Regions from separate parts of the Bradyrhizobium sp. SZCCHNS1050 genome, predicted to be linked through region 3. Evidence: predicted binding sites of a transcription regulator. Region 3 holds the regulator's gene; each other region holds the start of a gene.
The links. The regulator LexA, encoded in region 3, represses DNA repair genes until DNA is damaged. The targets are predictions, from matches to a motif close to TGTTCNNNNTGTGTTCNG.
Positions count from the first base shown of each region.

Region 1 (5,389 bases), on a different contig from region 3:
CGTGCCGTTCGGCTCCAGCGCGCTGTCGCCCTGCTCGATCAGCTCAAAGGTGAACGCGCTGCCGAGCAGGTTGTCGCGATCTATCCCCGCCATCCGGCAATAGGCGTCGTTGACGAAGATGATGCTGCCGTCGCGCGCGCGCATGACGATGAGGTCGCCCTGCTGCTCGAACAGATTGCGGGCGCGCTGCTCGGCTTCCTGCAGCTCCCAGTTCCGGTCGGCCAGCACCTCGTTGTGGAGCGCAATCTTGTGCATCTTCCTGGCGACGAAGCGCAGCCGCATGCTGAGCGTGGCCAGGCCGACGCAGGCGAGCGCGAACAGGAAGCTGGCGCCGATCGCGAACGTGTGCGGGTTATAGCCGGAGTTGTCGGAGATGCTGGCCTTGATGAAGCCGTACGCGCCGCCGAAGCCGGCGGAGAAGATCATCAGCGAGCGCAGGATGGCGAAGATGGTGCGGTGACGGCGCATGAACCGGCGCAGGCGCAGCCTGACGTGAAAAATCGGTCCCATCTCGATCACCCCCGACGATTTCGATCCCAATGTCATGGCCGGCCCGCACCATGCGGCGTCGGTATTGCTGAGACTTTGAAAGGTCTGCACGCGCGATGAAGCCGTGCTGAGATGGTGAACCGGGCGTTAGCCCGACTCACAGAACCGGATCGGCGGGCGGTGAGTCATGGCCGCGGGCCGAGACGATGAGCGCGGCGGCGTCTCGCGCCGTGGCGTGGCTGGAGCGGACGTGGATGCGATCGTCGGCGTGAGCATCTGCTGCGCTGTCCTTGGCGAGATGGATTCGGGGCACGTCAGGATGCGGATCGGCGGCGATCGCGACGACCGCGGTCGCGGCAGTCATGCCGCAGCCACGATCCTCCTTGGCGAGCACATCGTCGACCACGACGAAATCGGCCGTCTCCGGACTGTCGGCCAGCGCCACGCTGATAGTGGCGAGCGCCGGGTCATCGGTGAAGTCGACATGGAGATCGGCGGTAAACGGCGCCGAGCCGCGCGAGATGCTGTCGGCGCCGACGGCAATGCAGGGCTGCGGGGAGGGCGCCAATTCGAGTCTGGCGATGACTGCGGCCGCGATCAGCGGCACGGCCGAGACAAGGACCTTGAAACGCAACATGATACGCACCGACGGGGCAGGCCTAATGACGGAACGCGGGCCTTATGGTTGTCGGAGCGTAAAGAGAAGTCGTTACCAGAGTGTTGAGGGGGAGGGGGCGCCCTTACGCCGCGTGGCGATTGTCCTCCGCCAGCGCGCGATACGACAGCGCCTCGGCCAGATGCAGCCGGCCGATCGCATCAGTGTGGTCGAGATCGGCGAGCGTCCGCGCCACGCGCAGCACGCGGTGATAGCCGCGGGCGGACAGCCGCATCGTCTCGGCGGCTTCGCGCAGCAGCTTCTGGCCGGGCGCATCCAGCCTGGCGACCTCGTCGAGCACGGCGGCGGGGGCCTCGGCGTTGGTCCGGATGTGTGGCAGGCCGGCCTTGGCATAGCGCTCGCGCTGCAGGTCGCGTGCAGCGGCGACGCGGGCGGCGACCTCGGCCGAGCCTTCCTTGGCGGGCGGCAGGATGAGGTCGGCGGCGGTGACGGCGGGGACCTCGATGCGCAGGTCGATGCGGTCCATCAGCGGGCCGGAGATGCGCATCTGGTAGTCGGCGGTGCAGCGGTCGATGCGGCCGCGCTTGCAGGCGTAGCCGGGCTCGAAGGCGTTGCCGCAGCGGCACGGATTCATCGCCGCGACCAGCATGAAGCGGGCAGGGTAGGTGACGCGGTGGTTGGCGCGCGAGATCGAGACCTCGCCATTCTCCAGCGGCTGGCGCAGCGAATCCAGCACGCGCGGATCGAACTCCGGCAGCTCGTCGAGGAACAGCACGCCCTGATGCGCCAGCGAGATCTCGCCGGGGCGGGCGCGCAGGCCGCCGCCGGTCAGCGCCGCCATGCTCGCGGAATGATGCGGGCTGCGGAACGGCCGTCGCGACGTCAGCGCGCCGCCCTCGATCTCGCCGGCGACCGAGGCGATCATCGAGACTTCCAAGAGCTCCGCCGGCGACAGCGGCGGCAGGATCGAGGGCAGCCGCGCCGCCAGCATCGACTTGCCGGCGCCGGGCGAGCCGATCATCAGCAGATGATGCCCGCCGGCGGCCGCGATCTCGAGCGCGCGCTTGCCGCTCTCCTGGCCCTTGATGTCGCGCAGATCGAGCAGACTGGCGGGTGCCTCCTGGATCTTCGGCTGCGGCCGCGACAGCACCTGCGTGCCCTTGAAATGGTTGGCGATCTGGATCAGCGAGCTCGCCGCGATGATCTGCAGGTCCGGGCTCGCCCACGCCGCCTCGGCGCCGCAGGCGGCCGGGCAGATCAATCCTTCCTCGCGCGCATTGGCGCCGATCGCCGCCGGCAGCACGCCAGCAACCGGCGCGATCGAGCCGTCGAGTCCGAGCTCGCCGAGCACCGTGAAGCCGCCGAGCGCATCCGGCGGAATGGCCCCGATCGCGGCCATCAGGCCGAGCGCGATCGGCAGATCGTAATGGCTGCCTTCCTTGGGCACGTCGGCTGGCGCCAGGTTGACGGTGATGCGCCGCGCCGGCAGCGCCAGGCCCGAAGCGATCAGCGCCGAACGGACCCGCTCGCGCGCCTCGGACACGGCCTTGTCCGGCAATCCGACGATCGCAAACGCCGGCAGCCCCGGCGCGACCTGGACCTGCACGTCGACCGCGCGGGCCTCGATCCCCTCGAAGGCGACGGTGGAAACGCGCTGGACCATGATGCCCCTCCCGGACAAGGAGGCTAGCGGAAGCCGGCATCGTTCGCAAGAACAATACGGGAACATCGTTGTTGCCGCGCTCTGCCGCAATCCATTAACGACAGCCGCGTGGGGTTTCAGCTCCGCCCGCTGCGCTTAACGCCCCTTTAGTCCGGCCTTCGCATTCTTCCTCAATTGATGATCGACCCGCGCCTCCGTCACAGCCGAGGGAGGCGCCCAACGAGGGACGTGCGATGCCTCCAGCGCCTGCGGCAGCTCCGACCGCCAAGACGCCCGCCGGTGATGCGCGGACGGTGTCCGAGCTCGCCACCGACATGCTGCGCCGGACCACCAGCCTGTTCCTGGCCGGTCCGCGGCCGGCGTCCGCCGAGCAGCTCGATCTCTACGATCAGATGTTCGCCCGGCTGATGCCGCAGGTCGCGACCGAGTTGCTCGCCGAGCTGAGCATGGCGCTCGCCGGCGTCGAGCGCGCGCCTTACGCGACGGCGCGGATGCTCGCCGTTCACCCCGAATTGCGCGTCGCCGGGCCGATGCTGGCCAAGGCGGCGGTGCTGACCGAGCGCGATCTCGCCGAGTTCATCCGCACCGGCAGCCCGGCGCATCTCGTCGCGATCGCCAGCCGCAGGGGCATCGGCGACAGCCTCACGACGCAGCTGATCGCGCGCGGCTTTCCGGCGGTGCGCATGGCGCTGGCGCAGAATCTTTCCGCCCGGCTGTCCGAGGACGGCTATCGCAGCCTGTTCAAGATCGCCGAGCGCGACGAGGATCTCGCCGAGAAGCTGGCGCTGCGCACCGACCTGCCGGCCAAGCTGTCGCGGGCCTTCGTCGCCGCGGCCAGCGAGGGCGCCCGCGCCCGCTTCATCAAGGCCGCGCCGCCGGCGACCCGCGCCACCCTGCAGGCGACGCCGACCCGCTCGCCCGGCGCGGCAATGCGCGCGATCTGGGATTATCAGCAGGTCAAGGCCGAGGTTGCCGCCCTCAGCCGGACCGGCAAGCTCGGCGACTCCGCCGTCAACCGCTTCTGCGCCACCGGCGATTTCCCTGCCGTGATCGCAGCGCTGGCGCTGCTCTGCGTCGTCACCATCGAGACGATCGAATCGCTGCTGGAGGAGGACCGCATCACGGACCTGCTGCTGGCCTGCAAGGCCGCGCGGCTCAGCTGGGCGACGACGTCGATGATCCTGCGCGACCGGCCCGGCTGCGACGCGCTTCCGGCCGATGACCTCGAGGAGGCGCGCAAGCGCTTCGAGAAGCTCGCACTGTCAGAAGCGCAATGGAAGGTGCGCGGGCTCGAATCGCGCTGAGCGAGCGCGAGAAGCGGCGTCAGCCCGGCGGCGTGCTCGGATAGGCCGTGAAGTCGATCTTGAACATCGCCGGATCGAGCTTCTTGGTCGTATCCAGATTGTAGACGGCAATCGTGGTGTCGTAGCCCTGCGGATCGGTCACGGTCCACTGCTTGAGCTGGCCGTCCTTGGCGCCGAGCATCAGCATCAGCCGGCTGGTCCCGATCAGGGCCTGCTTCTCCTCGATCGTGATCGTGACGTAGAGGTCGTCGGCGGCGACCGCGATCACGTTGGTGTCCTTCAACAGGTCGATGCGGTCGGACAGCAGATAACGCAGCGGCGTCTGCGACAGCGGATAGACGTCCTGGGTCGCGAGCTTGCGGTCGCGCACCACCAAGGAAGAGCCGTCGGCGATGATGTCGATCGGCGTCGGCGGCTCGTATTCGAAGCGGACCTTGCCGGGCTTCTGGATGTAGAAATCGCCCTTGGTCTTGCTGCCGTCCGGGCCGACCTGGACGAAGTTCCCGACCAGGGTCTGCAGCGACGACAGATAGGCGCTGACCTTGGCCGCCTGCGCCTTCTGGTTGGCGTCGAACGAGGTGAAGATGCTGGCCGGCACGTTGCGCCGGGGATCGGGAATGACCGGGTTGGGCGGGGCCGTCTGGGTGGTCGAGGGGCTCTGGCCGGCCCGCTGCTGGTCGGAGGCGCTGAGCTGGGAGCCGCTCTTCGGGCCTGATTTCGGAGCCGGCGTGCCCTGCGCGGCGGCGTGACCGGACGCACCGGCGACAGAGCATATCGTCACGGCGCAGGCGACCAGCCAAGCGCCGATCCGGCGCCCGCGCCAAGCTGCGTGATACGAAAACGTGCTGTTCAACAAGGAGCTTTTCAAAACGACGTCCTGAGGTTTTACGCGTTCTATCCCGGTTCGGCCGGGCAGCGTGATCGTAATCGCGTGAAGATCGGGCACCGAAGCGGCGTTTCTGCGGCCATCGGGGCCGTCAGAACCCGCCTTCCTCCTCGGGCACCAGGATCTCGCGCTTGCCGGCGTGGTTGGCCTGGCCGACGATGCCTTCCTGTTCCATCCGCTCCATCAGCGAAGCGGCCTTGTTATAGCCGATCTGCAGCCGGCGTTGAATGTAGCTGGTGGAGGCCTTGCGGTCGCGCTTGACCACGGCGACCGCCTGGGAGAACAGGTCGTCGCCGCCGCCACCGCCGCCCATGCCGGTGGCATCGAACACGGCGCCATCCTCCTCGCTCGGCTCCTCGGCGGTGACCGCCTCGAGATATTCCGGCGAGCCCTGTGCCTTGAGATGCTTGACGACCTTCTCGACCTCCTCG
Region 1 covers NZ_JAUETR010000001.1:2,667,890-2,673,278, reverse strand. The annotation lists gene QX094_RS12135 (PAS domain-containing hybrid sensor histidine kinase/response regulator) at 1-510, opposite strand, end outside; gene QX094_RS12130 (hypothetical protein) at 647-1,126, opposite strand; gene QX094_RS12125 (YifB family Mg chelatase-like AAA ATPase) at 1,230-2,768, opposite strand; gene QX094_RS12120 (DUF2336 domain-containing protein) at 3,002-4,072, shown strand; gene QX094_RS12115 (outer membrane lipoprotein carrier protein LolA) at 4,092-4,853, opposite strand; gene QX094_RS12110 (DNA translocase FtsK) at 5,050-5,389, opposite strand, start outside.
Region 1: the regulator LexA is predicted to act here: its motif matches at 2,816-2,833, upstream of QX094_RS12125 (YifB family Mg chelatase-like AAA ATPase).

Region 2 (5,389 bases), 110 kb from region 3:
GAACCGGCCGGGCTCGTAGCCGCGCGCCTTGGATTCCGGCAGGCCGGCGAACCATTCGCGGATCGGCGTGAACGCGCCGGTATAGGTCGCGGGGTTGGAGCGCGGCGTGCGGCCGATCGGCGACTGGTCGATGTCGATGATCTTGTCGATGTGCTCCAGGCCCTCGATGCGGTCGTGCGGCGCCGCCGCCTCGTTGGCGCCGTTGAGCTTGCGCGCGATCGCCTTGTAGAGCGTGTCGATCAGCAGCGTCGACTTGCCGCCGCCGGACACGCCTGTGATCGCGGTGAACAGGCCGAGCGGGATCTCGGCCGAGACGTTCTTGAGATTGTTGCCGCGGGCATTGACGACCTTGATGGTGCGGCGATGGTTCGGCGGCCGCCGCTCGGGCACCTCCACCTCGAGTTCGCCGGTGAGATATTTGCCGGTCAGCGACGCCGGATTGCGCATGATCTCGGCCGGCGTGCCCTCGGCGACGATGTTGCCGCCATGGGTGCCGGCGCCGGGACCGATGTCGAGCACATAGTCGGCGAGGCGAATTGCGTCCTCGTCATGTTCGACGACGATGACGGTGTTGCCGAGGTCGCGCAGCCGCTTCAGCGTGTCGAGCAGGCGGGCATTGTCGCGCTGGTGCAGGCCGATCGACGGCTCGTCGAGCACGTAGAGCACGCCGGTTAGCCCCGAGCCGATCTGCGACGCCAGGCGGATGCGCTGGCTCTCGCCGCCGGACAGCGTGCCGGAGGAGCGCGCCAGGGTCAGGTAGTTGAGGCCGACGTCGAGCAGGAAGGTGAGGCGGTCGCGGATCTCCTTGAGGATGCGGGTGGCGATCTCGGTCTGCTGCGCATTGAGCTGCTTCGGCACCTCGGCGAACCACTCGCCGGCCGCCTTGACGGAGAGGTCGCTGATCTCGCCGATGTGCTTGCCGCCGACCTTGACGCACAGCGCCTCGGGCTTCAGGCGGTAGCCGTTACAGCCGGCGCAGGGCACGTCGTTGAAGTACTTGCCGAGCTCCTCGCGCGCCCACTCGCTCTCGGTCTCGCGGAAGCGGCGCTCGATGTTGGTGATGACGCCCTCGAACGGCTTCTTGGTGTCGTAGGCGCGGACGCCGTCCTCATAGGTGAACTTGATCTCGTCGTCGCCGGAGCCGTGCAGCAGCGCGTTCTGCGTCTTCTTCGGCAGATCCTTCCACTTGGTGTCCAGCGTGAACTTGTAGAACTTGCCGAGCGCGGTCAGGGTCTGCAGGTAATAGGGCGACGACGACTTGGCCCAGGGCGCGATCGCGCCCTTGCGCAGGGTGACGTCCTTGTCGGGAATGACGAGGTCGGCATCGACGTGCTGCTCGACCCCCAGGCCGCCGCATTCCGGGCAGGCGCCGTAGGGGTTGTTGAACGAGAACAGCCGCGGCTCGATCTCGGGGATCGTGAAGCCGGAGACCGGGCAGGCGAACTTCTCCGAGAACAGGATGCGCTCGGGCCCGCTCTTATCGTGGATCTTTGCGGTTTTCTTTTTTTCCTTCTCCTCCGCCGGCGCGGCCGAGGCGGGAGCGTCCGCGAACTCGATGACGGCCAGGCCTTCGGCGAGCTTCAGCGCGGTCTCGAAGCTCTCCGCGAGGCGCTGGCCGATGTCGGGGCGCACGACGATGCGGTCGACGACGACGTCGATATCGTGCGGGAACTTCTTGTCGAGCGTCGGCGCCTCGGCGAGCTCATGGAAGGTGCCGTCGATCTTGACGCGCTGAAAGCCCTTCTTGAGATATTCGGCGAGCTCCTTCTTGTACTCGCCCTTGCGGCCGCGCACGACCGGCGCCAGCAGATAGAGGCGGGTGCCCTCGGGCATCGCCAGCACGCGGTCGACCATCTGCGAGACGGTCTGGCTTTCGATCGGCAGGCCGGTCGCCGGGGAGTAGGGCACGCCGACGCGCGCCCACAGCAGGCGCATGTAGTCGTAGATCTCGGTGACGGTGCCGACCGTCGAGCGCGGGTTCTTCGAGGTCGTCTTCTGCTCGATCGAGATCGCCGGCGACAGGCCGTCGATCTGGTCGACGTCCGGCTTCTGCATCATCTCCAGGAACTGGCGGGCATACGCCGACAGCGATTCGACGTAGCGGCGCTGGCCCTCGGCATAAATCGTATCGAAGGCGAGCGAGGATTTGCCGGAGCCGGACAGGCCGGTGAACACGACGAGCCTGTCGCGCGGGATCTCGACGTCGATGTTTTTCAGATTGTGCTCGCGGGCGCCGCGGATGGTGATGGCCCGCAGGCTCGACTGGTTGGCTTGCGCGCGCTGCTTGGCCTTGAGCACTTCATCCATGACGATCGTCCCACGGCGCAGAGTCGCGCCATCGTTGCAGGCGCGTTTCGCCGGAAGCCGGCCATCGGACGCCAGGGGGAAAAGGTATGGTCGGAACGTAGGAAGAACGGAGCTGGATTTCCAGTGCCGTCAGCGAATCATCAACAATGCGCTCAGGGAATGGCAGCGACTGGCAGGAGGCTGCCGGTTCCGTCCTGTTTTGTGCACGATCCCACAAAGAAAAAGCCTCCGCTCTTGCAGAGCGGAGGCTGTGTGCGTTGGCCCGGAGGCAAAAACTTAGAAGTGGTAGTTGATGCCGACCTGACCGGAATGCACGTTGAGGGTGCCGGTCGTGAGCGTGCCGAGGCCGGTGAAGGTGTAGCTCTCGCCACCGAAGCTCTTGTAGAGGTACTCGCCCTTCAGCGACCAGTTCGGGGCGAACATGTACTCGACGCCAGCGCCGACGGTCCAGCCGGAGTGGATCTTGCTGTCGGCAGCGGCGAAGCCGGGGGCCGTCAGCGAGATGCGGTTGTCGGCCCAGGCGTAACCACCGGTCGCGTACAGCAGGGTCGGGCCGAAGGCGTAGCCGATGCGGCCGCGGACAGTGCCCCAGTCGCGGATCTTGGACTCGGCGTTGACACCGAGCGCGCCGACGTTTGCGTTGATGTCGGCCCAAGCGGCGTCGGCCTCGAGGCCGAACACGACAGCACCCTGCTGCCAGTTGTAGCCGACGGTGCCGCCGGCGAAGCCGCCCTTCATGGCCGCGAAGTCAGCATTCTCGTTGGCGTAGCCGCCCATGGCACCGATGTAGAAGCCGGTCCAGGTCAGCACCGGCGCGGCAACCGGGGCCTTGGTGTAGGTCGGGCGTGCGGCAAGATCAGCGGCGGCAGCGGGAGCGGCCAGGGCGGCCAAGGCCACGGTCGCGAGCAGGATCTTCTTCATTCCAGTCTCCAGTTTATTTTTATTCCTCGAAGTCCGCATCGCACCGATAAGCTTACGCACGAAACAGACTCACCCGTTCAAGTTGACGAGGTTCCTATAGCCCGGTTCCGTACGGATTACCGTCACCCTGAAGACACACTCGCGCCCAAACCGCGTTTTTACGGCCAAGTTCCAGAAAGCCTATGTCGCTCAGTTACTTGGTTCCGGGTGTGGCGAGCCGGCAAGGTGGCATCAGGGCAACAAAAAAGGCCGGCTTTCGCCGGCCCTTCTCGGAACCTGTCGGTTTGCAGGCATCAGTACTTTGCGATGACCGGGCCGCCGAAGTGGTAGCTGAGGCCGGCCTTGACCGTGTGAACGGTGTCCTTCCACTCGGAGCGGTTGAGCGCCGCAGCGCTGTACTGGATCGTGCTCTTGCCGAAGTCGAGATAGTTGTACTCGAGCTTGGCCGACCAGTTCGGCGCGAACATGTATTCGGCGCCGGCGCCGACCGTATAGCCCCAGCGGGTGGTGTTCTGGCTGAAGACGTTGCCGGGCACGCCGTCATAGCGATGCTGCAACTGGCCCACCGCGGCGCCGCCGCTGACGAAGAACAGGGCGGGACCGGCGGCATAGCCGAGGCGGCCCTTGATGTCGCCGAAGCTGGTCAGCTTGGTGAAGAAGGTGTCGCCGACGCCGGCATTGACCACGGCGGAGCGGCCGTTGATGTCGGCCCAGTGATAGTCGCCTTCGAGGCCGAACACGACGTTGTCGACCTGCCAGTTGTAGCCGACCACGCCGCCGACGAAGCCGCCATTGGTGTTGTAGTTCTGGGTGCCCAGGAAGCCCGGCGCATTGAAGCGGCCGAGGAAGGTCTCCTTGCTGGTGCCCCAGCCGCCGCCGCCCTGGATGCCGGCGTAGAGGCCCGACCAGCTCAGGATCTGCGCGACCATCGGCGGCGCCTTGGTGTACGGGCGGGCCGCCATGTCGGCCGCCGACGCGGATGTGGCGGATGCGATGCCGACGAGCGCCGTCGTGATCACAAGCAACTTCTTCATCAAATTCTCCCCCGGGAGGTTGGAATGACAAGCGATGGGCAAGTCATACACAGGGCATCCCGGAGAGGCTGTAACGCGCCCGCCACAGAAATGAAAAAGCGTTATATATCATATATTTAGCACAAAAACGCCGCGACGCTGCCGGGCTGTTGACACGAAAAAGGCCGGCGCGACGGCCGGCCTTTCCGAATGCGTGCGAGCGGCGGCTTTTTTCAGTAGCGCGTGCCCATCGGCGCCCCGAATCGATAGTTCACGCGGACGGTCGCCATATCGATGTCCTGCTTGATGGTGTCGACGCGCGACAGCACGGTTGCGGTGGCGGGGAAGCTGATGTCGCGCGAGCCCATGAACAGGTGGTCGTACTCGACGGCGACCGACCAGTTCGGCGCGAAGCCGAACTCGACGCCGGTGCCGACGGTGCCGCCCCAGCGGGTCTCACTGGCGGAATCCAGCAGCGTGCCGACCGGGAAGGGCGCGGCCGCATTCGCCGTGCCGGTGTATTTGTTGTGGGTGACGGCGGCGCCGCCCTTCACGTACCAGAGCACGTTGCCCCAGGCGTAGCCGACCTGGCCGGTGAACAGGCCGATCGCATCGGTCTTGGTGGTGTTGGTGATGCCCGCGGCCAGCGCAGCCGTGCTCGCATTGGACGACTTCAGGTCGGTCCAGTTGCCCTGGGCCTCGACGCCGAACACCCAGCTCGCCGCCTGCCAGCGATAGCCGACCTGGCCGCCGATGAGGCCGCTCGAGGCATTGTGGCAGCCTTCGGACTGGGTCGGCGCGACCGCCACGCCGCCGACGCGGTTGAGCGTCCAGCAATTGTGGCTCCAGTCCGCGCCGCCATTGACGCCGAGGTAGAACCCGGCCCAGCTCGGCAGCGGCGTGACATAGGCCGGCGGTGGCGCCTTGCTGTAAGGGCGCGTCGCGAAGTCGGCCGCCGAGGCCGGCGCCAGTCCCAGCGCCGCGGCGCTTGCGGTCAAGATCAAGGTCGTCTTCTGCATTCGTCTCTCCCCAGTCCCAATACACCACGCTCCGGATCCCTCCGATCCGGGCCCACGCGAAGGTGGCCTGTGGCTGGTTGTAAGGGAGACTGCTTTCCAAACTCGTGACCGGGACGAGCCGCGTGGCGG
Region 2 covers NZ_JAUETR010000002.1:245,938-251,326, forward strand. The annotation lists gene uvrA (excinuclease ABC subunit UvrA) at 1-2,307, opposite strand, end outside; gene QX094_RS25550 (porin family protein) at 2,584-3,228, opposite strand; gene QX094_RS25555 (outer membrane protein) at 3,522-4,262, opposite strand; gene QX094_RS25560 (outer membrane protein) at 4,475-5,260, opposite strand.
Region 2: the regulator LexA is predicted to act here: its motif matches at 2,399-2,416, upstream of uvrA (excinuclease ABC subunit UvrA).

Region 3 (5,389 bases):
ATCCTGATCGGCCTGCTGCGCACACCGCTGCGCTGGTCGGGCGCCGTGGGGCTCGTGGTGGCCACCGCGTGGGCCGCCGCGACGCCGCTGCCCGACGCGCTGATCGCCGGCGATGGGCGCGCGGTGGCGGTGCGCGGCCGTGACGGGCGTCTGCATGCGATGCGCATCGGCAAGGACGTGTTCGCCACCAAGGAGTGGCTCGCGGCCGACGCCGATGCCCGGCTGCCGGCGGATTCATCGCTCACCGATGGCGTCTCCTGCGACGAGGCGGGCTGCGTGGTCGCAATGGCCGACGGCCGATTCGCCGCCCTGACCCTGCGCGCCGAGGCGCTCGCCGATGATTGCGCCCGTGCCGCGCTCATCGTCACCGCGCGCGCCGCGCCGTCATCCTGCGCGGCGGCCGTCATCGATCGCGAGCGGTTGCGGCAGCAGGGCGCCTTGATGCTGGTGCGGCAGGGCAGGAGCTTCGCCGTCACGCCGGCGCGCGCCGGCGGCACTGACCGCCCATGGTGGCCGGCGCCCGCCGAGGCCGGCGAGTTCGACACGACGCTGACGCCGCGCGCGCCGGCCGTGCGGCCTCAGGACGCGACGCCGCCGGAGACGGAGCAGGGCGAAGAAGACTGAGTGCCGGGCAGCTCGAACGTGCCGAGATGATACTCGGTGTCGCCAGGTCCATGTTGCCAAGTCCATCGAACAGCGAGGGGCTTTCGGCCAGCGTGAACGCAGCGCGCGGATAGCGTTGCCAGATGGCGATGTCGTCAGCCGTGACTGTCAGCCATCCGAACACAAGCATATTGCAGCCGGGCTCGGTGATCCCGGCGGCCTTGTTCCAATCGATCTTGTTGACCACGGCGGCAGGCTCCCCCGGCACATCATGCCGGCCGAGGGATGTCGTTCCTATCCGATGCGATGCCGGGGCGTGAGGTTCGCCCGAGAGGACTTTGCGCTTGCAGAACCCAAATCTCCCACGGTCGAAAGCTCGCTCACGACCGAGAGAAATGCCGATGCGGAGACCCCTCAGGTGATGCTGATGCGGCGAATCGGTGTGGCCTGCGAAGGCGGCACGTCCTCGGCGATGTCCGGGCGTCGCTCCGCCGGCTGCTTGCTGACCGGCAATTGCAGCACGGTGACGCGCTGGCCCTCGCAGAGCTGGGTCACCAGCACGTGGCGGCCATCGGCGAATTCGATCGCGTCGTGATGGCGATCGGGAATGTGAGTCTCGATGCTGTTGAACTTTGCGACGCGCTCGCGGATCGTCCGGGTCCAGAGCCAGCGGCTGTCGTAGCGGACGTCCTCGGCGAAGGCCAACTCGGTGCCGGGCAGCATGCAGACTGCGACGGTCGGCTCGCTCTCCAGCGCGAAGCCGCGGGTGGCGGTGCCACGGAAGGTCATCGAGATCAACGTCTCGCCGACCTTGGCGGGACGGGACGCAACCGCATGGAGGCTGTAGTCACACATCGGATCGCTCCTCGTTGAGAGATAGCCGACCCACGCTCCCCCCGGACAGGCGCAGGCCTCTATCAGAGTGGACATCGATGGTGATGTTAGCGCGCGCTTCGCGGCAATTCTGCGCTGATCTGCATCGCGTGTGCCCGCGGCCGATCACAAGCGTTTGAGCATGCCGCGCTGCACATCATGAGGTGCATTCGCGCGTGACGTATTTTGCTGGGCAGCCTCCGATCGGCGGCGAAAGCGCGTGCGCCCGCCGCCCATCGACCGATCCCATTCGCGATCAGTACTTGCGGTACAGCCCGACCAGCTTGCCTTGGATCTTCACCCGGTTCGGCGGCAGGATGCGTACCTCGTAGGCGGTGTTGGCCGGCTCCAGCGCGATCGATGCGCCGCGGCGGCGGAAGCGCTTCAGCGTCGCTTCCTCATCGTCGATCAGCGCCACCACGATGTCGCCGGTGTCGGCGGTCTCGTTGCGCTGGATCAGCGCCATGTCGCCGTCGAGGATGCCGGCATCGACCATGGAGTCGCCGCGTACCTCGAGCGCGTAGTGATCGCCGTTACCGAGCATGTCGGCAGGCACGCTGATGGTGTGGCTGCGGGTCTGCAGCGCCTCGATCGGGGTACCGGCGGCGATGCGGCCCATCACCGGCACTGCGACGGGGCGCTCGCCATCGTCCAGCGCGGGAGTGCTGGTGCGCACCTTGCCGAGATTGCCCTCGATCACCGATGGGGTGAAGCCGCGGCGGTTGTTGGCGGCCTGTGACAGCTCGGGCAGCTTGATCACCTCGATCGCGCGGGCGCGATTGGGCAGCCGGCGGATGAAGCCGCGCTCCTCGAGCGCCGTGATCAGGCGATGAATGCCGGACTTCGAGCGCAGATCGAGCGCATCCTTCATCTCGTCGAAGGACGGCGGCACGCCGGCTTCCTTGAGCCGCTCGTTGATGAACCGCAGAAGTTCGTACTGTTTGCGCGTCAGCATCTCGACCTGGTCCCCGGTTTGTTGTCGTCCGAGTCCAGGAGCTGCGCCTCGCGCACAAACCGGCTGAGAGCGCCCTGGAGTCGGACCGTCATCGCGTCGCCCGCAACATACTAAAAACAAATCATGAACGGACACTATATGTTCGATGTGTGTTCCGCAATCCTAAAAATATGATGAACAGACCGGGCTTTACCGGGGAAGCGGCTCAGTTCGGCAGGCGCAGGATCTCGCACGGGCTGCCGGCAGGCGCCTTCGGAGCAAACGCCGGCCGGATCACCACCGCCTGCGAGAGCGCGAGATTCCCAAGCAGCGACGAATCCTGCTGGCTCACCGGGGTCGCAACCAGCGTGCCGTCGGCGCGCTCTTCGAGCCGCGCCCGCAGATAGTCCTCGCGCGAATCGTTCGGCCCGAGCTCGCGGCCGAGCAGGGCGGTCTCGCGCGGCATCACGGCCTCGTCGCGGCCGAGCAGCCGCCGAATCAGCGGCACCAGGAACAGGAGGGCGCAGACATAGGACGACACCGGATTGCCGGGCAGTCCGATCACCCTGACGTCGCCGAGCCGTCCGTGCATCATCGGCTTGCCCGGCCGCATCGCGATCTTCCAGAACGCCATCTCGACGCCCTCGGCTTCGAGCGCCTGCTTGACCAGGTCGTGATCGCCGACCGAGGCGCCGCCGGTCGTGATCAAGATGTCGGCCTTGGCCTCTCGGGCCCGGCGGATGCCGGCGATCGTCGCCTCCATCGTATCCGCGGCGATGCCGAGATCGATCGGGGTCCCGCCCTCGTTGCGCACCAGCGCCCGCAAGGCGTAGCCGTTGGAATAGACGATCTGGCCCGGGCCGGGCGTCGAGCCCGGCATCACCAGCTCGTCGCCGGTGGCGAGCAGCGCCACCTTCGGCCGGCGCCGCACCGGCAGCGCCGGATGATTCATGCTGGCCGCCAGCGACAGGTCGCGGTCGCTGAGCCGGCGCCCGGACTTCAGCAGCACCATGCCCTGGTGAAAGTCGACGCCCGCCGGCCGGATATGCCGGCCCTTGATCGCGGCCTCGGTGATCACGACGTGGCCATCTTCGGCGATTGTGTCCTCCTGGATCACCACCGCGTCCGCGCCCTCCGGAACAACGCCACCGGTGAAGATCCGCGCCGCCTCGCCGGGTCCAACCACGCGATCGAACGGCCGCCCTGCCGCAACCTCGCCGATGATCTTCAGCCGCGCCTTGGCCTGGGCGGCGTCCGCCGCGCGCACGGCATAGCCGTCCATTGCCGACATCGCCTCGGGCGGCTGCGTCCGCAGCGCCGCGATGTCCCGCGCCAGGATGCGGTGAAACGCTTCGTCCAGCCCGACCTGCTCCTCGGCCAGCGGTTCGGCGCCGGCGAGCACGGCGGACAACGCATCAGACACCGGCATCAGGGCCATGAGAGTTCCTTCGGACGGAGACGGCAGATCGAATGAATCGCCTTCTAACCGAACGCGCACGGCGCGGCCAAGGGCCTAGGCCGCTCCCTGCGTTCTGACCGTCTGCTGTGGGCCGTTTCCGGGCCGCTGCCTCACGATCGCGCGAGAAAGTCCGCAATCAACCGCATGACCTCCTGCGGACGTTCCAGGCTCGGCAGGTGCGCCGTTCCGGCCAGCTCATGTCCTGACCCGTTCGGCATTGTTGCGGCGAGCAGCCTGCTTCGCTGCTGGATGTGAGGAAAGTCCAAGTCCCCCCGGATGACGAGCGATGGCGCGACGATCTCCGCGAGGCGTGGGAAGGCTGGTGCCACATCGAGAGTCGCGCCGGTTGGCGGCGCGCGGAGTGCGGCGGCGTTCTTCTTCAGGAACGTCTCGCGCGGCTCGCCGGAGATGCGTCCCTCGCGCTGCAAGGGACCGTCGACCCACAGATGCGCCTTGATAGCGCTGACCCGATCCCAATCCTGTGCGGCCTCGGCAGCGGCCAACGACGCCGTTAGCGCCTTGATCTCCGGTGGATAGACCGGCTCCGGCGCGCCGCTGATCGAAGGTGCGATCAGCACCAGCGATGCCATACGTGACGGATGGCGAAGCGCGAAGTCGAGCGCGATGCGGCCTCCTTGCGAGCAGGCAATCAGCGTCGCCGGCCGCGCCGGCGCGAGCGCGTCGACGACGGCGAGCAGGTCCTCGACCGGAGAATGAGCTTCCTCATAGGCGACCGTCTCACCAAATCCGCGCCGGTCATAGGCGATCGTCATATGCGTTGCCGCGACGCCCTCGATCTGCACGCGCCACATGGACGAGCATTGGACCGTGGACCAGCCGATCTACGATCCCAGCACGATCGACTGCCCGGTTCTCGTGCTCGCGACGGAATGGGATGTGGATGTCCGCTTCGGGATGGCGCACGACCTGTTCGTTCGCCTCGTGAGCGCGCCATACAAGCGCCTGGTCGAGATCGGGCAGGGCACGCACATGATCCTGATGGAGCGGAATCGACGGCAGGCGTTCGACGTGGTGATCGGATTTCTCAACGAGCGCGTCGTGCCGGCGCGTTGATCGTCGCGCGGACGACCTGCACCGCGTCAGAGCGGATGCCGAATCCAGACATTCGGCTCGACATAGGCGGCACGGTCGTGCTCGACCGACGCGAGCACGGGCACGAGAGCACCGGGGACCTCGATCTCGCCCGAGCTGTCGAAGGTCACGCCGGTCCATTGCGACCAATCGGCGAGCGTGCCGACGATGGTCATCGAGCACGGCGCGATCTTGACGATCTCGCCGCCGATGCCGATGCGCTTAGGCGCCGGCTCGTCTGCGGCCAGCGGATGTGGCGGGAGACGGGCCGGATGGCGCCGTTGCCGGCGGTCGCATTTAGGATTCGCTTTTTCGGAAAAAGCTGCTATGCTGATTTGGTCCCGTGCTCGACAGGAGGGGCGCTTCGCGATCGTCACGGACGTGGAGCGCGGGATGCGGTGGCCGCGACGTGTCGCAGCGTGCCCTGA
Region 3 covers NZ_JAUETR010000002.1:133,028-138,416, forward strand. The annotation lists gene QX094_RS24980 (ComEC/Rec2 family competence protein) at 1-624, shown strand, start outside; gene QX094_RS24985 (hypothetical protein) at 1,018-1,458, opposite strand; gene lexA (transcriptional repressor LexA) at 1,733-2,431, opposite strand; gene glp (gephyrin-like molybdotransferase Glp) at 2,637-3,848, opposite strand; gene QX094_RS25000 (alpha/beta hydrolase) at 3,980-4,681, opposite strand; gene QX094_RS25005 (hypothetical protein) at 4,680-4,943, shown strand; gene QX094_RS25010 (hypothetical protein) at 4,970-5,338, opposite strand.

Region 4 (5,389 bases), on a different contig from region 3:
AGGCCGAGGAATTCGGGCTTGCGGCCCAGGGCATGAAGATCGTGCCAATGTCGTTCCAGAACGTCGACATCGAATCCATCGGCCTCAAGGCGACGCAGGGCGATCTCATCGTCACCAGCTTCTTCGAGGATGCCTCCCCCGCCGCGCGCCGCTTCTCCGACGCATTCTACGCGCGCCGGAAGGCGATGCCGTCACAGATCCAGGCCGGGGTCTATTCGGCCGTGCGGCACTATCTGCAGGCGGTGAAGGATGCCGACAGCGACGACGGCGCAACGGTGATGGTCCGGATGAAGGCCACGCCGGTCTCGGACGCCTATGCCGACCACGGCCAGATCCGCGACGACCAGCGCATGGTGCACGACCTGTATCTGGTCCAGGTCAAGACCCCCGCCGAATCGAAGCGCCCCTGGGACTTCGTCAAGCTGGTGACGAAGATCGCCCCCGATCAGGCGTTTCGCCCGCTCGACCGCAGCAAGTGCAGCCTGGTCGGCAAGTGAGCACATGAGCGACCAAGCATGATTCCGGACGATCAGCGCGCCGTCATCATCACCGCCGCGGGCGGCCCGGAGGTCCTGTCGGAGCGACAGGACTGGCCGGTGCCGCGCCTCGGACCAGACGATGTGCTGATCGAGGTCGCAGCCGCCGGCATCAACCGTCATGACTGCAACCAGCGCGCTGCCGGGCCGTTGCGGGAGCCCAATCCCATACCGGGATTGGAAGCCTCGGGGCGCATCGTGGCCTGCGGCGCCAACGTATCCCCGGAACGGCTGGGTAGAGCGGTGATCGCACTGACCGACGGCGGTTCATACGCGCAATACGTCGCCACCGACCAGCATCTTGCACTGGACTTGCCGAGCGGCCTCGACTTGATCCAAGGCGCCGGCCTGCCCGAGGCGCTGTTCACGACCTGGTTCAACTTCTTCGAGCTGATGCGCATGGCGCCCGGCGAGACGGCCCTGATTCATGGCGGAAGCAGCGGCGTCGGCACGATCGCGATCCAGCTCCTGCGCGAGCTGGGTCATCCCGTCATTGCCACCGCCGGCACCGCAGAGAAGCGCGCCCTGGCACTCGGGCTCGGCTGCAGCGCCGTGTTCGACTATGCCGATCCCGATCTCGCCGAGCAGATCCGCGCGGCGACGGGGACGCGCGGCGTCGACTGCATCCTCGACACCTCCGCCGGCGCTCACATCGCGCAGGACCTTGCGGCGCTCGCGACGGGCGGACGGATCGCCCTGCTCTCGGCCGGACATGGCAAGGAGCTGGCGGTGCCGCTGCGCAGCCTGATGGCGCGCCGGGCCAGCATCACCGGCGCATTCCTGCGGTCGACGTCACTCGATATCAAACGCCGCCTCGCAAGCAAGCTGCGGCAGCGCATCTCGCCCCTGCTCGGAACGGCCATTCGGCCGCACATCGACAGCACCTATCGCCTGTCCGAGGCAGCCGATGCGCACGAACGCATGGAGACGAGCCGACACATCGGGAAGATCGTGCTTCGCGTCCGCGGATGAACGCCAACCCACGTCTCTGCACCCGCCACACGCAACGAGCGCCCGCCTACTGCTTCACGCCCGGGATCAGGGCCTTCAGCTTGGCCATGTCCTTGACGTTCATCTTCATGCCGCCGGGCATCACGATGTCCCCGGGCTTCTGGTCGGGCTTGCAGGCGCCGAGCCATTTGGCCTCGATCGTCATCGCGGTGTCCTTCACCCCGGTGCCGGCGGCGCCGCCCGTGACGCGCGACATCGTCTTCACCGTATAGGCCGAGTTGAAGTCGCCGGTGATGTCGGCATGCGACGTCGTATTGATGCCGCCGAAATTGCAGACCGAATCGGAGACGTAGCCGGTCGCGGTCTTCTGGATGTCCTGCTTGGAGCAGACCTGCTGCGCCATCGGCGAGGCGAAGTTGTTCATCTCCTTGTCGGTGGCCGCGTCGGTGCAGTGCTGCATCGTCGCCTCCGGCAGCTGACCGCCGGATCTGATCATCTTCAGCTCCCACAGGCCGGCCTTGCGCACCGGCAGGTCGACGGCCCGTGCCTCATGGCTCGCGGTCACGCCCAGGAGGCAGCAGGCCAACAGCCCAATTGCGATGCGTGTGCAGGTCATATGCCCCGTTCCGGCTCGTTGATCGATGCCGGAGCGAATGCCGCAGAAAAGTGGCAATTGGGAGAACGGCAGTTGATGGAAGGTCAGTACAGCGTCCGCAGCGGCCGCTGCGCCGAGCCATAGGGTACCCAGCGGCAGGCGAACGAAACGTAGCCACCGTAGCGCGCATCGACGGCGCGGAACTTCGCGACCTTGCCGTAGGAGGCGCAATGATCGACCGCGAGCTGGCGCGCATCCGTGGTCTGGGCCAGCTGGAAGGCGATGATGCCGCCGGTGTCGTTGCCCTTGAAGGGCGGCACCACGTCGGCCTGGGCGGATGCCGCAACCAGCACCATCCCAGCGGCCACGAGGCCTGCAGTCTTCACGAATCCGGCCATCAGCGTCCGCATTGCATTCTCCTCGATCTGGCCCGCCATTCTAAAGGTCCTGTCCGGTCAAGAAAAGAACACCGGCCTCGCGTTAACAGGACTAATCGTGGAGTGTTGCCGCGTTGCACTTGACCTCCTGTGGCCGCCGCGGCACGGTCCACGCTCCCGGATCAGCCTTGCGGACGGCCCATGCGCGACTTCAGCTCACCTTTCAAGATGTTCGGCGCCGCCTGTGGCGCGCTGCTTGCCGCCATCGTCGCCACCGCCCCGGCTCAGGCCGCCAACCCGCTCGAGATGAACTTCTGGTTGTCCGGTCCGAAATATGAAGGCCGGGTCGCGCCTTGCGAGGCGGCCATTCCGACCATCGTCTCGCGATTCCAGGACAAGGAGAGCACCTTCTGGAATTCCTCGCTGACGATCACCGGCGTCGCCAATGTCCATGAGATCGCCTTCCGGCCCTGGCAGTCCGACAACATTCCGCGTCGCTTCTGCACCGGCAGCGTGATGATCAGCGACGGCAAGGCGCGCACCGTCAACTTCTCGATCATCGAGGATGGCGGCTTCGCCGGCTATGACCAGGGCGTCGAGTTCTGCGTCGTCGGCCTCGATCGCAACTGGGCCTTCAATCCGGCCTGCCGCGCCGCCAAGCCCTGATTTGCCTTTCCCGGCGTATCGGCCGCTCGCGCGGGCGGCCGGCTGACGAATGGCTGCCTTGGGGCAGCCATTTTTGTTCTTGAAATGTTCCCGTGTGCTGGTAGGCTCCTGGCATTTTCCGGGGAGTACGCCATGTTCGATTGCCTGTGCCGACCTGCCGTCCTGTTGTCCAGAACGATCGCCTGCTTTGCCCTCTTGCTCGGTGTGCTCACGGCTGGCGCCGCCGAGGCGCAGGACCGCCGCCAGAATGCGCCGGGCGCGTTCGACTTCTATGTTCTCTCGTTGTCGTGGTCGCCCTCGTACTGCGCCGAAGCCGAGGAGCGCGGCGGTCGCGGCAGCCGGTCCCAGCAATGCAGCGGCCGACCGTACTCGTTCGTCGTGCACGGGCTGTGGCCGCAATACGAGAACGGCTACCCCGAATATTGCGAGCAGCCGGCGCCGCGCCTGCCCCGCAACATCATGACCTCGATGCTCGACCTGATGCCGGCGCCGGGCCTGATCTACAACGAGTGGGACAAGCACGGCACCTGCGCCGGCGTGTCGGCGAAGGCCTATTTCGAAGCCATCCGCAAGGCCCGCGCCGCCATCAAGATCCCCCCGGAATTCCTCGATCTCGCGGAGGCCAAGACGGTGGCGCCGGCGGCGATCGAGGAGGCCTTCATCAAGGCCAACCCCAAGCTCACGACATCGGGCATTGCCGTCACCTGTAACCGCACCAGGCTGAGCGAGGTCCGGATCTGTCTGTCGAAGGATCTGGAGTTTCGCAACTGCGACGAGATCGACCGGCAGGCCTGCCGGCGCGACGAGGTCAACATGCCGCCGGTCCGCGGCGGCTAGCGGCTGCGAATCGGGCGACGCAGCGCGTCGGCCTGCGGCGGCGCTCATCCGCGGCTCTCCGGAGGGCGTCCGGCGCATCGACGGGGTACCCTTTTGACGCGGAACGGCGTAACCGGATGGCATGAACTACCGACATGCCTTCCACGCCGGCGGCTTCGCCGACGTCATCAAGCACATCGTGCTGACGCGCATCCTGGTCTACCTCCAGGAGAAGCCCGCCGCGTTCCGGGTGATCGACACCCATGCCGGCGCCGGCCTGTATGACCTCACCGGCGACGAGGCGACGCGCAGCGGCGAGTACCTCACCGGCATCGCCCGCGTGCTGCAGGCGCGGCTGTCGGATCAGGCCTATGCGCTGGTCCAGCCCTATCTGGATATCGTCCGATCGTTCAATCCCAAGGCCGAACTGGTCGCCTATCCCGGCTCGCCGCTGATCGCGCGCGCGCTGCTGCGGCCGCAGGACCGCATGACCCTGTGCGAGCTCGCGCCGATCCCCCGCAAGCAGTTGATCGATCAGTTGCGCCGCGACACCCAGGCCCGTGTCGTCGATCTCGACGGCTGGGTCGCCCTGCCCGCCTTCGTGCCGCCGAACGAGCGCCGGGGCGTGGTGCTGATCGATCCGGCGTTCGAGGCGAAGGATGAGTTCGAGCGGCTCGCCGATCGCTTCGCCGCGGCCTTCGCGAAGTGGACCACCGGTATCTACGTGCTGTGGTATCCCGCCAAGAGCCGGCGTGCGACGGAAGAGCTGAGCGATCGTGTCGCGGCGCTCGCAGCCGCGGCCAAGCCGCCGGGCAAGGTTCTGCGGATCGAGTTCAGTGTTGCGCCGCAGATCGAAGGCGAGGCGCTCACCTCGACCGGGCTGCTGATCGTCAACCCGCCCTGGACATTACATGACGAGCTGAAGCTCATCCTGCAGGAACTGCAGAAGCCCCTCGGCCAGGGCGGCGCGGCGCGCTTCCGACTCGAATTCCCCAAAGCTTGAAACGGCGACTGGTCGAAAAGCCGTAGTCAATCGGCGCGGAACCGTATTATTGTGTCCGATTGTAAGACTGGCTTTACGTTCCGCTTCCGCGAATGGTTGCGGCGGGGTGATCAAGGCCTAACAAGATCCGGCGATCCGGCGCGGCGAGCGCTGGGCGTTAAGGTGGCCAACGCTTTCCGATCAAAGTGATGTCCGGTCGGACGCTGCGCAGGGCGCGCAGTGGAGGAAGCATTGCGGGGGAGGAGTTTCCCGATGGCCATGACTGGGACGGTCAAGTTCTTCAACGGCGAACGCGGCTACGGCTTCATCAAGCCGGACGACGGTGGACGCGACGTGTTCGTGCACATCACGGCGGTGGAGCGCGCGGGCCTGAAGGACCTGACCGAAGGACAGCGGATCAGCTTCGAGGTCGAGCCGGACAAGAAGGGCAAGGGCCCGAAAGCGG
Region 4 covers NZ_JAUETR010000001.1:1,102,017-1,107,405, forward strand. The annotation lists gene QX094_RS05165 (ABC transporter substrate-binding protein) at 1-497, shown strand, start outside; gene QX094_RS05170 (NAD(P)H-quinone oxidoreductase) at 516-1,508, shown strand; gene QX094_RS05175 (DUF3617 domain-containing protein) at 1,555-2,103, opposite strand; gene QX094_RS05180 (hypothetical protein) at 2,187-2,492, opposite strand; gene QX094_RS05185 (hypothetical protein) at 2,661-3,125, shown strand; gene QX094_RS05190 (ribonuclease T2) at 3,258-3,962, shown strand; gene QX094_RS05195 (23S rRNA (adenine(2030)-N(6))-methyltransferase RlmJ) at 4,084-4,944, shown strand; gene QX094_RS05200 (cold-shock protein) at 5,197-5,389, shown strand, end outside.
Region 4: the regulator LexA is predicted to act here: its motif matches at 3,200-3,217, upstream of QX094_RS05190 (ribonuclease T2).